Regions from separate parts of the Pseudolabrys taiwanensis genome, predicted to be linked through region 1. Evidence: predicted binding sites of a transcription regulator. Region 1 holds the regulator's gene; each other region holds the start of a gene.

Region 1 (6,193 bases):
GGCATGCTCGCCGGCACGTACATGGCGGAGTACGGGCGCTACGATAAACTCACCGCAGTGGTGCGTTTCATCAACGACATCCTGCTCAGCGCTCCGTCGATCGTCGTCGGTCTGTTCGTCTATGAGATCGTCGTGGCGCAGATGGGCCACTTCTCCGGCTGGGCCGGGGCCATCGCCCTCGCCGTCATCGTGGTGCCGGTGGTGGTTCGCACGACCGAGGACATGCTGACTCTCGTGCCCGACACGCTGCGCGAAGCAGCCGCCTCGATCGGTTTGCCGCGTTCGCTGATGATCAAGAAAGTCGCCTACCGCGCCGCGCGCGCCGGCATGGTCACCGGCGTGCTGCTAGCCGTGGCGCGCATCTCCGGCGAAACCGCTCCGCTGTTGTTCACCGCGCTCAACAATCAGTTCTGGAGCATGAACATGAATGCGCCGGTGGCCAGCCTGCCGGTCGTGATCTTCCAGTTTGCGCTGAGTCCCTACAAGGACTGGCAGGAACTGGCGTGGACCGGCGCTCTCATCATCACCCTGGCGGTGCTGGCGCTTAGCATCACCGCACGTTCCCTCGCGGCACAGAGAAAGTCATGAACAGCGTAGCATCGTTCACCGTTCCGACCGTCAACAATGCGCCGATCAACGTCGAAGGTTTGACGGAGAAGATCTCCGTGCGCGATCTCGACTTCTTCTATGGCGAGCATCGTGCGCTGAAGAATATCAACGTGCCGCTCTATAAGGGTAAGGTCACGGCGTTCATCGGTCCGTCCGGCTGCGGCAAGTCCACGCTGCTGCGAATCCTGAACCGCATGTACGATCTCTATCCGAACCAGCGCGCCGCTGGTCACGTCCGCTTGGATAACGAAGATATCCTGGCGCCGTCGCAGGATCTCAACCTGCTGCGCGCGAAGGTCGGCATGGTGTTCCAGAAGCCGACGCCGTTTCCGATGACGATCTACGAGAACATCGCCTTCGGCATCCGGCTTTATGAGAAGCTGTCTAAGTCGGAGCTCGACGACCGCGTCAAGAGCGCCCTTGAGCGGGCCGCGCTGTGGAACGAGGTCAAGGACAAGCTCAACGCCAACGGACAATCGCTGTCGGGCGGCCAGCAACAACGTCTGTGCATTGCCCGCACGGTCGCCGTGCGCCCCGAGGTGATCCTCTTCGACGAGCCGTGCTCGGCGCTTGATCCCATCTCGACGGCCAAGATCGAAGAGCTGATCGACGAGCTCAAGGACGATTACACGATCGCGATCGTCACCCACAATATGCAGCAGGCGGCGCGCGTCTCCGACTTCACGGCCTTCATGTATCTCGGCGAAATGGTCGAATTCGACGAGACCACCAAGATCTTCACGACCCCGACCGATCGTCGCACTCAGGATTATATCACCGGCCGCTTCGGCTAGCGCGCGACAAGAGCGCGAAGGACAACGACAAATGACCGACCAGCAACATACCGCGAAAGCCTTCGATTCCGACTTGCAGGACTTGTCCCGCATGGTTGCCGAGATGGGCGGACTTGCCGAAAAGCAGGTGGCCGAAGCCGTTGCCGCTCTGGCCCGGCGCGACACCGCGCTGGCGCAGCGCATCACCGAGGCCGACACCAGCATCGATAAACTGCAGCACGAGATCGAGGAAAAGGCGGTTCTCACCATCGCACGTCGTCAGCCGATGGCGGTCGACCTGCGCGAGATCGTTGGCGCGTTGCGCCTTGCCAACGATCTGGAGCGTATCGGCGATCTCGCCAAGAACATTGCCAAACGCGTCATTGCGCTGAATGCGGAATTTCCCCCGCCGAAGCTGATCCGCGGCGTCGAGCACATGACCGATCTACTGCTCGAGCAGCTCAAGACGGTGCTCGATGCTTATGTGCGCCGCGACATCAGCAAGGCGCTGTCGGTGTGGCGCGGCGATGAAGAGATCGACGCGGTGTGCACCTCGGTGTTCCGTGAGCTGCTCACCTATATGATGGAAGACCCGCGCAACATCACCTTCTGCATCCACCTGATGTTCTGCGCGAAGAATATCGAACGCATGGGCGATCACGCCACCAACATCGCCGAGACCGTGCATTACATCATCGAAGGGCGCCCGATTGCCGACAAGCGGCCGAAGGGCGACACCACGACCATCCCGGCGTTGCGTGCGGCGGGGGAGTAACCGCGAGACCATAAGATGAGCGCCCGCATCCTGATCGTCGAAGACGAGGAGCCGCTGACGATGCTCCTCCGCTATAATCTCGAAGCGGAGGGATACGAGGTCGAAACCGCCGCCCGCGGCGATGAGGCCGATACCCGCCTGAAAGAAGCGACCCCCGACCTGGTCGTGCTCGATTGGATGCTGCCGGGCCTCTCCGGCATCGAGCTTTGCCGTCGTCTGCGGGCCCGCCCCGAAACACGGCAATTGCCCATCATCATGCTCACCGCGCGAGGCGAGGAGAGCGAGAAGGTGCGCGGTCTGGCGACCGGCGCCGACGATTATATCGTCAAACCGTTCTCGGTGCCGGAACTGCTTGCGCGTGTGCGCGCGCTGCTGCGCCGGGCCAATCCAGAGCGGGTCGCCAACGTGTTGACCATCGGCGATCTCGAGCTCGACCGTGAAAAGAAACGCGTCTCGCGTTCGGGCCGTGCGATCGATCTCGGCCCGACCGAGTATCGCCTGCTCGAGTTCCTAATGGAGCGTCCGGGTCGCGTGTTCTCGCGCGAGCAGTTGCTCGACGGCGTCTGGGGTTCGGACATCTACATCGATGAGCGGACCGTCGACGTCCATGTCGGCCGTCTGCGCAAGGCGATCAATCGTGGCCAAGCCGCCGATCCGATACGGACCGTGCGCGGCGCCGGCTACGCGCTCGACGACCGCTTCGGGCGGATGAACTAGTGCGCGCTTATCCCTCCCCCGCTCGCGGGGAGGGTGGCGAGCGAAGCGAGCCGGGTGGGGGTCGCTTTCAATTGCGACGTTACTCACCCCCGGCGCTGCGCGCCGGACCCTCCCCTTTCAGGGAAGGATAAGAAAGCAAAAACAAAAAGGCCGGGCAGTGCGCCCGGCCTTTTTCGTGATCGGTTGATTGCGCTCAGCCTCTGAATGCCCGCTTCTCACGTCGGCGATCATTGGCCGGCTGATAGGCCACGCGGCAGTGGAACGAGCAGTAAGGTTGTTCGTTCGAGGTGTCGCCGCCGCAGAAGAAGAAGTCCGACGCGCCCGGATCACCCACCGGCCAGCGGCAGGTATGCTCGTTGAGCTGCAGCAACGTCTTGCGCTGCTCCGTCGGAATTTCGATCAGTTCCGGCTCGGGCTCCGGCTCGTACTCGTAAGCGAGCGCGGTATTGCCGCGGACTGCCGGCCGCGAAACGCGCAGCATGTGACCGGAAGAGCGCGCTTTACGCGGCCGCGGCGCGGCCGAGGACGGGCTCTTGGCGCGGCCGGAGAGGCCCAGGCGATGCACCTTGCCAATCACCGCGTTGCGGGTGATGCCGCCAAGCTCGGCCGCGATCTGACTGGCGGAAAGCCCGTCCGACCACAGCTTCTTGAGAAGTTCGACCCTCTCGTCCGTCCAGCCCATCGGTATTCTCCCAGGCGCCCTAGCCTTGGTTAGAATCCATCCCCGACGACCGGTGCCTCCCCAAGCGGGCACCCGGACGCGTACGCTCCAGGGATGAACTAGAAATCTATCTCGCCGTACGAAATGTCGTACTGACTTGACCAAAACGCTACAATATGGGGTGACTCGCGTGCAAGCACCGCGCGGGCCCAAACCGCAGCTACCAACAGTTTTCCAATAGAATCCGGGCTTGCGGCGTAATTGAGTCCGCGAATCGCTCGGCGCCAAAAGGTTGACTTGGAGCCGCCCGGCAATAAAATACGTCGTAACAGTGCCGCCCGGCGAGGCGGCACGTTTCGTTTTGGCCCGCGCATGCACCCGAACCCGGGCGACCGGCGCGGGGAGACATCCAGCCGATACCGAGCAGGATCGGCCTGATGATGAAAGAAGTTGGCCGTGACCTCGCACCTTTTGCCGACCTACGCGCGCGTCGATCTCGCTTTTGAGCGGGGTGAGGGCGCTTGGCTTTATACGGCTACGGGCGAGCGTTATCTCGACTTCACCTCGGGCGTTGCCGTCAATGCACTCGGTCACGCCCATCCCAAGCTGATCGCGGCGCTGACCGAGCAGGCGCACAAGGTCTGGCACGTGTCCAATCTGTACCGTGTTCCCGGCGCGGAACGGCTGGCCGATCGCTTGTGCGCGGCCTCCTTTGCTGACTTTGCGTTCTTCTGCAACTCCGGCACCGAGGCCATGGAAGGCGCCATCAAGATGGCGCGCAAGTATCACGCCGTATCGGGTCGGCCCGAGCGGTTCCGCATCATTACGTTCGAAGGCGCGTTCCACGGCCGCACGCTGGCGGCGCTCGCCGCGACCGGCAACAAGAAGTATCTTGAAGGCTTCGGCCCGCCGGTCGAAGGCTTCGACCAGGTGCCTTACAACGACATCGAGGCGGTCAAGAAGGCCATCGGTCCGGCAACCGCCGGCATCCTCATCGAGCCGGTGATGGGCGAGGGCGGCGTGCGCGTCGTGCCGCATTCCTTCCTGCGGGCGCTGCGCGAGCTGTGCGACCAGCACGGTCTCCTGTTGATCTTCGACGAGATCCAGACCGGCATCGGCCGCACCGGCGCGCTGTTCTCGTATCAGCTCTCGGGCGTGGAGCCCGACATCATGACGCTGGCCAAGGCTCTCGGCGGCGGTTTCCCCATTGGTGCTTTCCTCGGCACGGCGGAAGCGGCCAAGGGCATGACCCCGGGCACACACGGCTCGACCTTCGGCGGCAACCCGCTCGCCGTTGCAGTCGCCAACGCGGTGCTCGACGAGGTGATGGCCGATGGCTTCCTCGAGGGCGTCAAGCAAAAGACGCTCAAGCTGAAGCAGCGGCTCGCCGAGCTGAAGGATCGCCACGCCTCCGTGATCGCCGAGGTGCGCAACGAAGGCCTGCTGATCGGCCTGCGTTTGGTGCCGCCGGTCGCCGAAATGGTGGATGCGCTGCGGGCCGAGAAGATGGTGGCGCCGGCCGCCGGCGACAACGTCCTGCGCCTCCTGCCGCCGCTGATCATCGGCGACGAAGAGATTGCGTTCGCAGTCGACGCCATCGATCGCGCCTGCCAGCGGCTGGCGCAGGCCCACGCTCCCGCCAAGGGAGCCGCCTGATGTCTGGCAACGACGTGCGGCATTTCCTTGATCTGATTGATATTCCGAAGCCGGTCCTGCATGGGCTCATCGACAAGAGCCGTGCGATGAAGGCCGAGCGTGCCAAAGGCGTGCGTCGCGCGCCGCTCGAGGGCAAGACGCTGGCGATGATCTTCGACAAGCCGTCGACGCGCACGCGCGTGTCCTTCGACGTCGCCATGCGCCAGCTCGGCGGCGAGGCGATCATGCTGACCGCTCAGGAGATGCAGCTCGGACGCGGCGAGACGCTCGCCGACACCGCGCGCGTCCTGTCGCGCTTCGTCGACGCCATCATGATCCGCACGCTCGATCACGAGGCGGTCGCGGAGATCGCGCGCTATGCGACGGTGCCGGTGATCAACGGGCTGACGCGCCGGTCGCATCCCTGCCAGGTGCTGGCCGACATCATGACCTATGTCGAGCATCGCGGCCCCATCCAGGGGCGCACCCTGGCTTGGTCGGGCGACGCCAACAATGTCTGCGCCTCGCTGATGCACGCTGCGGAACGCTTCGACTTCCGTCTGCGCGTCGCGACCCCGCCGGAACTCAAGCCGAAGAAGTGGCTGATGGACTGGGTGAAGTCCTCCAAGGCGGCGATCGAGATCGGCGATGATCCGGAAGCGGCGGTGAAGGATGCCGACTGCGTCTTCACCGACACCTGGGTATCGATGGGCGATCGCGAGGCCAAGCACCGCCACAACATCCTCAAGCGCTATCAGGTCAATGCCAGCCTGATGGCCAAGGCGAAGCCGGACGCGTTATTCATGCACTGCCTGCCGGCGCATCGCGGCGAGGAAGTCACCGACGAGGTGATCGACGGGCCGCAGTCCGTGGTGTTCGACGAGGCCGAGAACCGTCTGCACGCGCAGAAGGGCCTCCTCGCCTGGTGCCTGCACGCCGACGCCTGAGAGAGCGGCGTTACAGCGGATCCACCCGCGCTGCCGTCCGGCGGCGCGGCCGTAATGTGCCCGGCCAGCCACACTG
Region 2 (6,193 bases), 1.1 Mb from region 1:
CGTCGGCGCGCGGACCTTCTCGCCCTTCATTCAAGGCGCCGAAGGCGCCATCGAACACCGCGTTCGTGAACAAGGTTGCGTCGTTCGCCATCGGCACAACGATCGACGATCCCGCCTCACCGGAGGCTTGGCTGAGGCCATTGGCGCTCAGCGTGACGAAAGCCGTCGGAATGCCACCTGTTGCATTGAAATAGTTTGTCAGCGCGGTGGAGACGCCCCGTTGATTGGCATTAAGACCGCCCAGCCGCTGGTTCGCGTCCTGATAGATCAGCGTCAGGTCGAGATAGACGTCGTTCAAATCGTAATTCAATGCGGCGGTGACGTTGCCCGGCAGATTGGTATTGTTGAGCGTGCCGAACTTGCCGTTGATGCCGCCGGCGGCGTTGAGAATGGTGTAGCGCTTCGACGTGTAGCTGCCCATGGCGTAGCTGGCATTCACGTCGCCGGCTAGGTTGGCGATGCCGGTGACGTTGGTGCGATCGGCTGCGGTCGGCGAGACCTCGACATTATAGGCGGAGCCGGAGTGCAGGGTGAGGTCGCCGGAGACCGTGAGAGTGCCGATGGAATTGCCCGGCGCGAGAATGCCGCCGCTCGCGATCTCCGTCGTTGGCAACACGCCATTGCCGCCGATAATGGCGCCGGAATTGACGGACAGCAGCGATGACAATGCGATTGATCCGTTCACGACAAGCTTGCCGGCATCGACCGTGGTCGCGCCGATGTAGCCGTTATTGCCGTTGAGGATCAGGGTGCCGGCGCCGAGCTTGTCGAGCGCGTTGATGCCCGTGATCGCTTGGTTGAGCGTGAAGCTGTTGTTGGCGTCGACGATGTCGAAGCCGCCGCCGCCCCATTGGATGGTACGCGACGTGCCGGTGAAGCTCGTGCCGGTGATCTGCAAGATGCCGCCGTCAAAGATCAGCGCGCCGGCGGCATCGCCGAGATTGGCGTCGGAGGAGACCGACGTCGTCCCGCCGGAAATCTGTGTTCCACCTGTATAAGTGTTGGCGCCGGAGAGCACGACCGACCCGGCGCCGGTGGTTAGCACTTTGCCGGTCCCCGAGATCACGCCGGAGACCGTGAGGCCGGTGGTCGAGGTGTCGAACGTGACCGTCGAATTGGTGCCGAGCGCGATCGCATTATTCAATGCAAGCCCGGCGTTTTGTGCCGCAATCGCCGCTCGGGCGCTGGCGATCAGCTGGATGTCACCGACAATGGTCGAGCCGGTTAGCAGATTCAGTTGGTTGCCGATTCCGCCGAAGCGAATGGCGGCGGCGCGGGTCACGCCGTCGTTGTTGAGGCCGCCGCTGATGACACCGGCATTCGTGATGGTGGTGTAGCCATTGGTCATCACGCCGACGCCGGCGGCCCCGCCGTTCGCGTCACCGCCAGCAACCGTGCCGGCGTTGGTCAATACCCCGAAGGAGTTGGCGAAATTGACGCCACTGCCGCTATCGCCGGCCGGGCTGCTTCCCAATGCCGTCGTTGAGGCAGCGCCGCCCTTGCCGCCAGTAATGCTTCCGAGGTTCGTGATGTAGACTGCGGAGCTCTGGACCAGAATGCCGTCGCCGCCGCCGCCGCCAGCGCCGGAAAACGAAAAGACGGATTGTCCGCCAACGCCGCCGTTGCCGCCGACAATGGAGCCATAGTTCTCGACAGTGCCGGGGCCTGCGCCAATCAGGCCAGCGCCGCCGCCGCCACCGCCGCCGCCGCCTAGCGTGACCCCGGCCGTGACGTCGCCGCCTTTGCCGCCGTCGCCGCCTTTGATCAGGACGGTGCTGAGGCCGATGTAGGCATCGCCGCTGAGCATATAGACGCCGGCGCCGCCGCCACCACCACCACCGGCGAAAGAGGGGCCGTCCGTGCCTGGATCGCCATGCCCACCGGTGATGGAGCTGCCAAATCCAACCAACCCGTTAACGATATAGCCGACCGCGCCGCCAGCCGCGGTGCCGTTTTCGCCGGCGCCGCCGCTACCGCCGGCACCGCTGGCACCCGTGCCGCCGGGCGTCGCCACGGGCGTTCCGCTGTCGGAAATCAAACCATTGCCGCCGCCGCCATTACCTTCGCCACCGTTGCCACTGCCGGCGCGCGGAAGCTGGCCGCCGGCGGCGTTGCAGCCCGTCGTATCGGGAGTGCAGGGGGCTGCCGCGGCCGGAAGCGTCAGCCCTGTCAGGCCGAGCAGCAGCGCGATCGGCGAGACGGTCGCGAGCGTACGCAGGCGCGAGGGACGCGACAGCGTTGCGACCGGGCCAACGCCGAGGGTAGCGGACTTTCCTACAGCGCCATGCGGCGCCGCGTACTTCATGGCCTTCACGGCATTCCAACCTGTGTCATGACCCAGCGGGAACCGGCGTGCGCAGACCGGCCATCCGCCTCCAGCGTGACGTCATCGGCGAGCTTCGAGTGGTGCCACGATCCGCATGCCGGTGCAAGGATACCAGAGGCAGGGCAGGGGCGGGGCCAGCAGATCGTGCGCCGTGTGCCGTGCGGGGGTGGTTGCGCGGAGCGCGCGGAGAAGGTTTTCGCGTGTCATCGTCAAGCGGACGATGACAGCACAAAGCGGTGTCTCGGTTCGGTGCTCACGCTACGGCGTCGTGGATTTGTGCGCTTTCGGCGGCGATGACGGCCCCCCTTGCGCGACTTGTCGCCGCACTGTCGCACAACGTTGTTAGCCGGTTTCTCGACGAAGACATTTCTCGATTCGTGAGGGGCTTATGCGCGATCCCGCCAAAGAGGTGATGGAAAAGGCCTATGCCAAATGGGCGCCGGTTTACGACGTCTTGTGCGGGCCGGTATTTCTCAACGGCCGCCGCGCCGCGGCGAAAGCCGCCCATGAAGTTGGCGGGCGTATTCTCGAGATCGGTGTCGGCACGGGCCTGTCGTTCGACGATTACGACCACACGACGCAGATCACCGGCATCGACATCTCCGAGCCGATGATCGCGCGGGCGCGCGAGCGGCTGGCGAGCGGCCGCTACCCCTTCGTCAAGGAGCTGCGCGTGATGGATGCGAGCGCGCTCGATTATCCCGACGCGTCGTTCGACTGTGTGGTCGGCCAGTTCGTCATCACCCTGGTCGATAACCCGGAGCAGGTGCTGTCGGAATGCGCGCGGGTGCTACGTCCCGGCGGCCAGATCATCCTGGTCAATCATCTCTATTCGGAGAAGGGCATCGCTGCCGCGGTCGAGCGGCTGCTGGCGCAGAAAGCGCGCAAAGTGGGCCTGCGGCCGGAGTTTCCGTTCCAGCGCCTCGCCGACTGGGCGCGCAGCCACGGCGGCGCCGAACTCATCGAACGGCGCAAGGTGAAGCCGTTCGGCGTGTACACCCTCGTGCGCTTTCGCCGTGCCGAGCGTGAGCGTGTCGCCGCGTGAGTTCTCTTCTCTCCCCACACGAAGGGGAGGGGAGAAGAGCGCCTGTCACAAAACTGAAACAGCATCATGCTAATGCCTCCTGCACATGAACAGCATTCCTTTGGAGATCGCATCGTGACGGAGACCGGCACGAAGCGATATCGCGCGCTTTTCATCTCCGATGTTCATCTCGGAACGCGCGGCTGCCAGGCCGACAAGCTGCTCGACTTTCTCCGCCAGCACGACGCCGAGACGATCTATCTGGTCGGCGACATCGTCGACGGCTGGGCGCTGCGGTCTTCCTGGTACTGGCCGCAGGCGCATAACGACGTCGTGCAGAAACTGCTGCGTCAGGCGCGCAAGGGCGCGCGCATGATCTACATCCCCGGCAACCACGACGAGTTCCTGCGCGGTGGTTACTACGGCACGCACTTCGGCGGCATCGAGGTGCAGGAGAGCGCCATTCACGAGGGCGCCGACGGGCGCCGTTATCTTGTGGTGCACGGCGACATCTTCGATCTCGTCGTGACGCAGGCGCGGTGGCTGGCGCTGCTCGGCGACAAGGCTTACGACTTCGCGCTGACCGCCAACCGGCTGTTCAACGCCTTGCGCCGCATCTTCGGCGCGCCCTACTGGTCGCTGTCCAAGTGGGCCAAGCACAAGGTCAAGAACGCGGTCAATTACATCGGCGCCTTCGAGAAGGCGCTGGCGACCGAAGCCAGCCGCCACAAGGTCGACGGCGTCATCTGCGGTCACATCCATACAGCGGCGATGCACGACGATTACGGCCTGCGCTACATCAACTGCGGCGACTGGGTCGAAAGCTGCACGGCCATCGCCGAGCACCACGACGGCAAGTTCGAGATCATCACCTGGACGCAATTGAGCGCGGACTATCAGCCCTCGCTCGAACTGGCGCAAAAGGCGGCGTGACCCTAACGACGGGAAGGTAGCGCGGCCACGATGTAGGCGCGCTCCCTCTCCCATTGGGGAGAGGGTCGGGGTGAGGGGGAGGCGCTCTCTCTACGCGCTGTAACCCCTCACCCGGCGCACTGCGTGCGCCGACCTCTTCCTATGGGAGAGGTGAACAGAGTGCGTGGAAGCTCGCTGCCCTAACGCAATTCGGATTGGACGGAACATAGGCATGAAAATCATCGTCGCCACCGATGCCTGGCATCCGCAGGTGAACGGCGTCGTGCGTACGCTCGGCCATGTGGCGCGCGAAGCGCGCGGCCTCGGCGCCGAGCTTGAATTTCTCGCGCCGGATGCGTTCTGGACGCTGCCGATGCCGAGCTATCCGGAAATTCGTCTGGCGCTGGTACCGCCGGGCGAGATCGAGCGCCGTCTCGAAGCCGCCAAGCCCGACGCGATCCATATCGCCACCGAAGGCCCGATCGGCCACGCCATGCGCCGCGCCTGCATGCGGCGCGGCCTGCCGTTCACAACGAGCTTCCACACGCGCTTTCCCGATTACGTCGCGGAGCGTCTGCCGGTGCCGGAGCGCTGGACCTCCGATCTCACCTGGTCGTGGCTGCGCCGCTTCCACGCGCCCGGTGCCGCCGTACTCGCCGCGACGCCGACTTTGGCGACCGAACTCACGCAGCGCGGCTTCCACGACGTGAAGCTGTGGTCGCGCGGCGTCGACGCGAACGTGTTCCATCCGCGTGACGACATCGATCTCGATTTGCCGCGGCCGATCTTCCTCACGGTGGGACGCGTCGCGGTCGAAAAGAATCTCGAGGCTTTTCTCTCGCTCCGCCTGCCCGGCACCAAGGTTGTCGTCGGCGATGGACCGGCGCGCGCCGCGCTCGCCAAGCAATATCCGGAGACGGTGTTCCTCGGTTCGAAGCAGGGCGAAGAGCTGGCGCGCATTTATGCCGCCGCCGATGTGTTCGTGTTCCCGAGCCGCACCGATACCTTCGGCTTGGTGCTGCTCGAGGCCTTGGCGAGCGGTGTTCCGGTCGCGGCCTTTCCGGCAGATGCGCCGCGCGACGTCATTGGAACCGCGCCGGTCGGCGCGCTTGACGAAGATTTGAAGAAAGCCTGCCACGCCGCGCTCAAGCTCAAGCGCGGCGATTGCCGCGACTTCGCGCTCGGCATGACCTGGGAAGCGAGCGCGCGCACCTTCCTGCAGCACGTTCTGGAGGCCGCGCGTTCCGGCCGGCCGCGTCTGGCGGCGTAAAAATACTGTCGTCCCGGGCGACTGAGCGTTTGCGAAGGAGACCCGGGACCCATACGCCGCAGCCTATCGATAGCGCACGGCGTATGGGGCCCCGCTTTCGCAAGTCGGCTATAGCCGAGTTGCGCGTCGTGATGGCAGACATCGGGTAAACCCGATGTGTGCGGGGACGACAGAAGGTGGGGTTCGCACCGAGCCCGCCTTGCGCTATCCTTCGCGCATGTCCGCCATCACACCGACGACGCTCCCGAACGTCACCGACATCGAAGCGGCGGCGAGCCGCATCCACGGCGTGGCCGTGCGCACGCCGCTCATCACCGCGCCTGTGCTCGACGAGCGCCTCGGCGCCCGTGTCTTCTTGAAGGCCGAGACGCTGCAGCGCACCGGCTCGTTCAAGTTCCGCGGTGCCTACAACAAGATTTCCTCGATTGCGCCCGAGAAGCGCGCCGCCGGCGTGGTGGCCTTTTCGTCGGGCAATCACGCGCAAGGCGTCGCGGCGGCGGCGCGTCTCATGGGCATGCCGGCGGTGATCGTGATGCCGCGCGACGCGCCCACGGCCAAGCGTGAGCGCACCAAGGCGCTCGGCGCCGAGGTCGTGCTTTACGATCGCACCGGTGAAGACCGCGCCGCGATCGCGCGCAAGATCATGGACGAGCGCGGCGCG
Region 3 (6,193 bases), 320 kb from region 1:
CGCTGGAGATCTTCGCTGTTGTTGGTGGCGGCGACGACCTGCTTGTTGGCGACCGCCATGGCGTTGGCCTGGTGGCTGGCGTTGCGTACCGTCTTGAAGCACTGCTTCGGATCGATGTTCTTGGCGGCGAAGATGTAGGAGGTCGGCACCAGGAAGCCCGAGGTCGAATTCGGATCGCCGATGCCGAAGTCGAGCGTCTTGTCGCACTTCAAAATGTCTTCGAGCTTGGTGTACGGGCTGTCGGCGTGCACGATGACATGCGAGTAGTAGCCTTCGCTGCCGTCGCGCGAGACGACCTGCGCGAACACTTCGCCCTGTGAACGGTTGACCGCTTCCATGCCCGACTTGTTGCCGTACCAGGCGATCTGCACCTTGTTGAAGCGCTGCGCCTCGATCACGCCCGCGTAATCGCTGGCGTAGAAGCCGTTGACCTTGACGCCGATCGCCTTCGACATGGCCTCGAGGAAGGGCTCCCAGTTCTTCTTCTGGTTGACCGACGCTTCCGTCGAGATGACGCCGAAGTTCAGTTCCGTGACCTCGGCGCGCGCCGTCGTGGCGACGATACCGGCGGCCATCGCCATAGCCGCGCCGATCAGGGCAAGCTTGCGCATAATGCCTTCTCCTGTTGCAGTCGTTGAATTTTCTGTAGTCGCAGTTCCGGGCCCAAGGCCCACGCTTACGCGGACAGCCGCTCAGCTTCCCTTGTCATAGCCGCGGACGATGCATGCGGCATGACAGCCGGCGGATCGGACCAATGTTGACCGGCGTCGTGCGACGACGCGCTCTGGCCTTCGAACGACGGCAAGAACAGCTCCTCGGACTCGGCGCCATAAAGCTGATTGAGGAACGCAGGCGTCAACGCACTCGACGGACCGTCATAGGCGACCTTGCCGGCCTTCAGCGCGATCGTGCGCGGACAATATTTCATCGCATATTCGACCTGATGAAGCGACACGAGCACCGTGAGGCCGTCGTTCCGGTTCATGTCGGCGAGCAGGTCCATCACCCGGCGCGACGAGGCCGGATCGAGCGAGGCGATCGGCTCGTCGGCGATCAAAAGCTCGGCACCCTGCACGAGCGAGCGCGCAATCGCGGCGCGCTGTTGCTGGCCGCCCGAAAGCTCGGTGGCGCGCTTGAGCGCGTGTTCGGCGATGCCGACGCGCGCAAGCGCCTGCATGGCTTTGCGTTTGTCGCTGTCGTTGAACTGCCCGAGCGTGCCGCGCAATACGGGCAGCTGACCGAGCAAGCCGAAGCAGACATTGGTGAGCAGCGTCAGGCGCGGCACCAGATTGAACTGCTGGAAGATGACGCCGATGCGCGCGCGCAAGGCGCGGCTGCAATTCAGACGTCCGTTCTTCTGAACGGCCTCGCCGAGCATGGTAATGCTGCCGCCATTGCCACGGGCATTACCATCGATCGGAATAAGCCCGGCAAGCGAACGAATAAGCGTCGACTTGCCCGAACCCGAAGCGCCAATCAGCGCGACCATCTCGCCACGGCGCAGCGAAATGCTGACATTATCGAGTACGGCAGTACCGCGCTGGAAGGATTTGGAAATCCCCTTGGCGTCGATGACGGTTTCCAACGACAAAACGGCTTCTCCCCTCTGCTGTCACGATCGCTAACAACAGCACATGACAGAGAAATGAAATTGGCCGGTGATTTGTGACGTTCCGCACATCGACGACGCCTAAATAGCGGGCAAATCGAAGGAACCAACGTCACGAAAGCGAGGCTTCAGCGCAGCGGCGCCTCGTGCACGACACGAAACGGCGACGACTTCCGTTCCTGCCGCGCGATGACAATGCGGTCGAGCCGCAGCATGTGCGCATTTGGCACTTGCTCAAATCGTTCGCACAAGAATCGCAGCGCTTGTTCCCGATCGGGAGGAGGAAGCGCGCCCGTCAACGTCATGTGGAAGCGAAACTCTTCGAGGACGTACGGGTAGCCCCACCGATCGAGATGCTCGATCTGCCGAGCGGTCAGGGGCGAGGCCAGACGCCGCGCGCGATCTTCGGCCGTCAACGGCGCACGAAAGCGATCGAAGACACGAACACAGTCGGCGGCGAGATCGTTGATGCTGTCGGCATCGCCCGCCGGCACGAGCGCGATGAAGGAACCCAACGCGCGCAACGCAAGGGGCGACTCGGCAACCGCCGCCCGCTGCGCGGCAAATTCGGACACGGCCCGCACGAGATCACTCTCGTTGCAGCCCTCGATCAGCCGGATCGGCGCTTTCAGCGTCGCGTGGAACCCATAGACCTTCGGCTCTTTTACGACGGCCGGCCAGGATGCCGTGTCGACGCCGTCAATGAACGGCGTCTCTTGCCCCGTACGACAGTCGTAGCCGAGAACCGATGTGCCGAAACGATAGAGCGGCGTGTCGGCACCCGGAACGAAATAGATCGCGTAGCGTGGATCGCTCATCGCGTCACTGCAGGCGGCCGGCTTCACCGAGATGAACGACGCGCCCGTTGGCGATGGCGGCGACCACTTTCGGACGGCGCGCATCGCTGGCATCGACCGCGATCACATCGGCCCGCTTACCTGCTGCGAGGGCGCCGCGGTCGGTCAAACCGGCCGCCTTGGCCGGCCGCGCCGACACGTAGGACCACGCCTGCTCCAGCGGCGCGACGCCGTCGGCCGCAAGGCGGAAGGCGGCGAGAAGCGGCGCCGGATAGTAATAATCAGAGGCCAGGATGGTGCAGCAACCGCGCGCGATCATGTCGGCCGCGCCGATCCAGCCGATATGGCTGCCGCCGCGCACCACGTTCGGCGCACCCATGACGATATCGTCGCCAGCGGCGGTCGCGTCCTGCGCCGTTTCCACGGTGGTCGGGAATTCGGCGACCCGGCAATTGAGGTCGCGGAACCAGCGCCGTTGCTCCGGGCTCATGTCGTCGTGCGACAGCATCGGCGCGCCGTTTGCGTGCGCCGCGGCGGCGAGCCGTGCAATCGAACCCGGCACTTCGTCGGCCCGGGCGCGAAGCCGCTCGACCATCGCCAGAAAATCCTCGCGCGACAGCCCCGCGCGTTCCGCCATCTGCCCGACTTTGCGTGTGCGCGGCGGCGCCGTCTCGCTCGGCAAATGATCGTTGAAGCCAAGCATGCCGACGCGGCCCTCACCGATCCAGCCAGTCACTTCCTTTTCCGCATCGAGATTGAAGGTCTCGTAGCGCAGGTGAAACCGCGTGTCGGCGCCAAAGGAGGGATCGAGATCTTCGATCGCGCCCAGGATCGTGCGCGCATTATCGATGCTGCGCAGGCCCGGCTCCCACGAACAGGTGACACCGTGAAACACGGTCGTGATGCCGTTGGCGACGCACTGGCGATCGCTCTCCATCAGCGCCACATCGACCGGAAAGCTGACGCCCGGCCGCGGCATCAACTGCCGCTCGAAGGCATCGCCGTGGATGTCGACGATGCCGGGCAGCACATGCAGACCGCGCGCGTCGAATGCACGGCCATTACCCTCGGCACGACCGACCGCGGTGATGACGCCGTCGCCCTCATCGAGGCTGATGTCGGCCTCGACCAGCTTGCCGTCGACCAGCGTTTGTCCACCATGAATGCGCATCAAGCTGCTCCGGCAACAGATTGGGCCGCGTATTTTGCAACGAAGTCGGCGACAGGCAGCTTGCGGAAATCCGGCAACGCGGCCTGCAGTTGCGCGTGCGGCCAATTCCACCAGGCCAAAGCTTGCAGGCCCGCGACGACCTCGCCGGGAAAGCGCGGACGAATGACGCGTGCCGGATTGCCGACGGCGATGGCATAGTCCGGCACGTCTTTGGTCACCACGCTGCCGGCGCCGATCACCGCGCCGGTGCCGATGCGCCGCCCGGCCAACACAATGGCGCCGTGGCCGATCCAGACGTCATGACCGATGGTGACGTGATGCTCGCGCCGCCAAGCGAAGAAATCATCCTCGTCGCTTTCGCCGGCGAAATAGGCGCTGGCGCGATAGGTGAAGTGCGACTGCGTCGCACGCGTCATCGGATGATTGCCCGGATTGATCCGCGTCATCGCCGCGATCGAGGTGAATTTGCCGATCGTCGCGTAAGCGATGTCGCTGTCGTTGACGACGTAAGAGTAGTCGCCGAGCGTCACTTCGAGCAGCTTCGTGCGCGGCCCGACCTCGGTATAAGCGCCGAGCGTCGACTGTTTGACCGCAGCCGTCGGATCGATGAACGGTGCCGTGGAGAGCTTGTTGTTGGCCATGACCTTGAACACAACTTTTTCAAGACAGCCGCGTGACAGCGGCGAATCGCATTAGCTTTCCACGAGCAGCGCGACGCGATCGGCGGGGAAACGCACACGTCCCAACATGATCGGCTCGCCACCTTCCGTCACGTTGAGCCCCTCGGTGACCAGAACGGGCCGGTGCACCGACAGCCGCAGCCTGCCCGCATCGACAGCATCGGCGAAGCCGGCGCTGATGCGCGTCCACTTGCGGCGATAACTGGTGATGCCGAAATGCTCGAGCATGCGCGTGATCGAACGCACGCGGCGAAAGACCTTGGCGGCGTCGCCGTAGCGATCCGCCGGCAGCCAAGTGGTCGAGACCGAGATCGGCACCCGGTCGGCCGCGCGGAGAATTTCGAGGCGCACCACTTCGTCGCCGACATTGAGGCCGAGATCGCGCGCGATGTCCTCGTTCGCCTCTTCGTGTCGATGGCCCTGCAGGCGTCCCTCCGCCTCGTGGCCGGCCGCGGCCACGATCTCGGAGAACTTCATGCGTTGGCTGATCGGATAGTTGAGCTTGTCGGTTTTGACGAACGTACCGCTGCCGCGTTCGGTCCGCACCAGGCCGCGCGTCGCGAGCTCAGCCATCGCGCGCCGCACGGTGTGCCGGTTCACGCCATAGCGCGTGGCGATCTCGCTTTCCGCCGGAAGCTTCGAGCCGTTCTCGTGCTTGCCGACCAGGATCGCCTGCTCGAAATCGTCGGCGATGCAGCGCCACAGCATGACGCCGCGCTCAAGCAGATGGTGCTTGCTCGACTTCAATCCGCGCGGGGTTTTCGTCAGCATTTTGCCGCCGTCATCAGGACGTCACCGGACGTGATCTAGTAGTTGTCTATTAGAGTAGACAAGTTCGCGCAAGTCGCTTATTGAGTTGTCTATTCGAATAGACAACTTTGCGAGACCGACAGCAATGGCCCCCTACCCGATTTCTGGCGAAAGCGGCGAGCGCCGCGCGGTCATGGCGGTGCTGGCGGGGGCGCAGGCGGACGACATTGCCGGCGGCCTCGCCCGAATCGACGGACTTTCGGACTTCACCGAGCTGCGGCCGGCCGAGACCGGCCTGGTGATGCTGCGCGGGCGCATCGGCGGTGACGGCGCGCCGTTCAACGCCGGCGAAGCGACGGTGACGCGCGCGGCGGTGCAGATCGCCTCCGGCGAAAAAGGTTTTGCCTATGTGCTCGGCCGCGACGCCCGCAAGGCGCGGCTGGCGGCGCTCTGCGATGCGCTCTGGCAGTCGGCGGCACATCGGCCGGCCATCGAGCAGCATGTGCTTGCGCCGTTACGTGGCGCGCAAGACGAGCGCCGCGCGCTGCGGCGCGCGCAGACGGCGGCAACGCGCGTCGACTTTTTCACTCTCGTGCGCGGGGAAGACTGATGACAGTGGCAACCGCCAATCCGGCTTTCGAAAGCCAAGCCGCGTTCCGCGCCGCGATGGACGCCGTGGCGCGCCCCGGCGAGATCAAAACATTACGCGGACCGGCCGCACCCGCGCCTTTGGCGCCGGCGACCGCCGCGCTGGTGCGGCACCTCGCCGATTACGAAACGCCGATCTGGCTCGATGAGCAACTGAGCATTCCGGCGGTGAAAGACTGGATCCGCTTCCAGACCGGCGCACCGATCACCGAGGACAAGAGCACGGCCGCCTTCGCGCTCGTCGCCGAACCGCTGCGTATGCCGGATTTGACGCAGTTCGCGCTCGGCACCGAGGAATATCCCGACCGCTCCACGACAGTGATCGTTCAGGTCGAAAGCTTCCGCGGCGCGCCCATTGTCATCACCGGACCCGGCATCAAGGACCGTCGTTCGTTCGCCGCCGAGCCCCTGCCCGACGATTTCATAGCGCGCCTGAGCGCAAACCGGGAGCTGTTCCCGCGCGGCGTCGACGTAATGCTCGTCGCCGGTGGCGAAATCATCGGCTTGCCCCGCTCGGTGCGCATCGCGAAGGAGAACT

The links. The regulator PhoB, encoded in region 1, activates phosphate uptake and scavenging genes when phosphate is short. The targets are predictions, from matches to a motif close to TGTCATNNANCTGTCAT.
Region 2: DW352_RS00485 (UDP-2,3-diacylglucosamine diphosphatase) is a predicted target of PhoB. The motif match lies at 3,415-3,431, and genes of this name have one in related genera.
Region 3: phnC (phosphonate ABC transporter ATP-binding protein) is a predicted target of PhoB. The motif match lies at 1,635-1,651, and genes of this name have one in related genera.

The regions. Positions count from the first base shown of each region.
Region 1 covers NZ_CP031417.1:4,654,240-4,660,432, forward strand. Annotated here, with positions in the region: gene pstA (phosphate ABC transporter permease PstA) at 1-588, shown strand, start outside; gene pstB (phosphate ABC transporter ATP-binding protein PstB) at 585-1,403, shown strand; gene phoU (phosphate signaling complex protein PhoU) at 1,435-2,157, shown strand; gene phoB (phosphate regulon transcriptional regulator PhoB) at 2,173-2,874, shown strand; gene DW352_RS22170 (GcrA family cell cycle regulator) at 3,068-3,556, opposite strand; gene DW352_RS22175 (aspartate aminotransferase family protein) at 3,986-5,191, shown strand; gene argF (ornithine carbamoyltransferase) at 5,191-6,117, shown strand.
Region 2 covers NZ_CP031417.1:110,856-117,048, forward strand. Annotated here, with positions in the region: gene DW352_RS00475 (autotransporter outer membrane beta-barrel domain-containing protein) at 1-2,305, opposite strand, end outside; gene DW352_RS00480 (class I SAM-dependent methyltransferase) at 2,715-3,371, shown strand; gene DW352_RS00485 (UDP-2,3-diacylglucosamine diphosphatase) at 3,486-4,283, shown strand; gene DW352_RS00490 (glycosyltransferase family 4 protein) at 4,495-5,532, shown strand; gene DW352_RS00495 (threonine ammonia-lyase) at 5,750-6,193, shown strand, end outside.
Region 3 covers NZ_CP031417.1:4,333,414-4,339,606, reverse strand. Annotated here, with positions in the region: gene phnD (phosphonate ABC transporter substrate-binding protein) at 1-611, opposite strand, end outside; gene phnC (phosphonate ABC transporter ATP-binding protein) at 677-1,591, opposite strand; gene DW352_RS20630 (DUF1045 domain-containing protein) at 1,738-2,454, opposite strand; gene DW352_RS20625 (alpha-D-ribose 1-methylphosphonate 5-triphosphate diphosphatase) at 2,432-3,577, opposite strand; gene DW352_RS20620 (LbetaH domain-containing protein) at 3,577-4,218, opposite strand; gene phnF (phosphonate metabolism transcriptional regulator PhnF) at 4,270-5,028, opposite strand; gene phnG (phosphonate C-P lyase system protein PhnG) at 5,153-5,617, shown strand; gene phnH (phosphonate C-P lyase system protein PhnH) at 5,617-6,193, shown strand, end outside.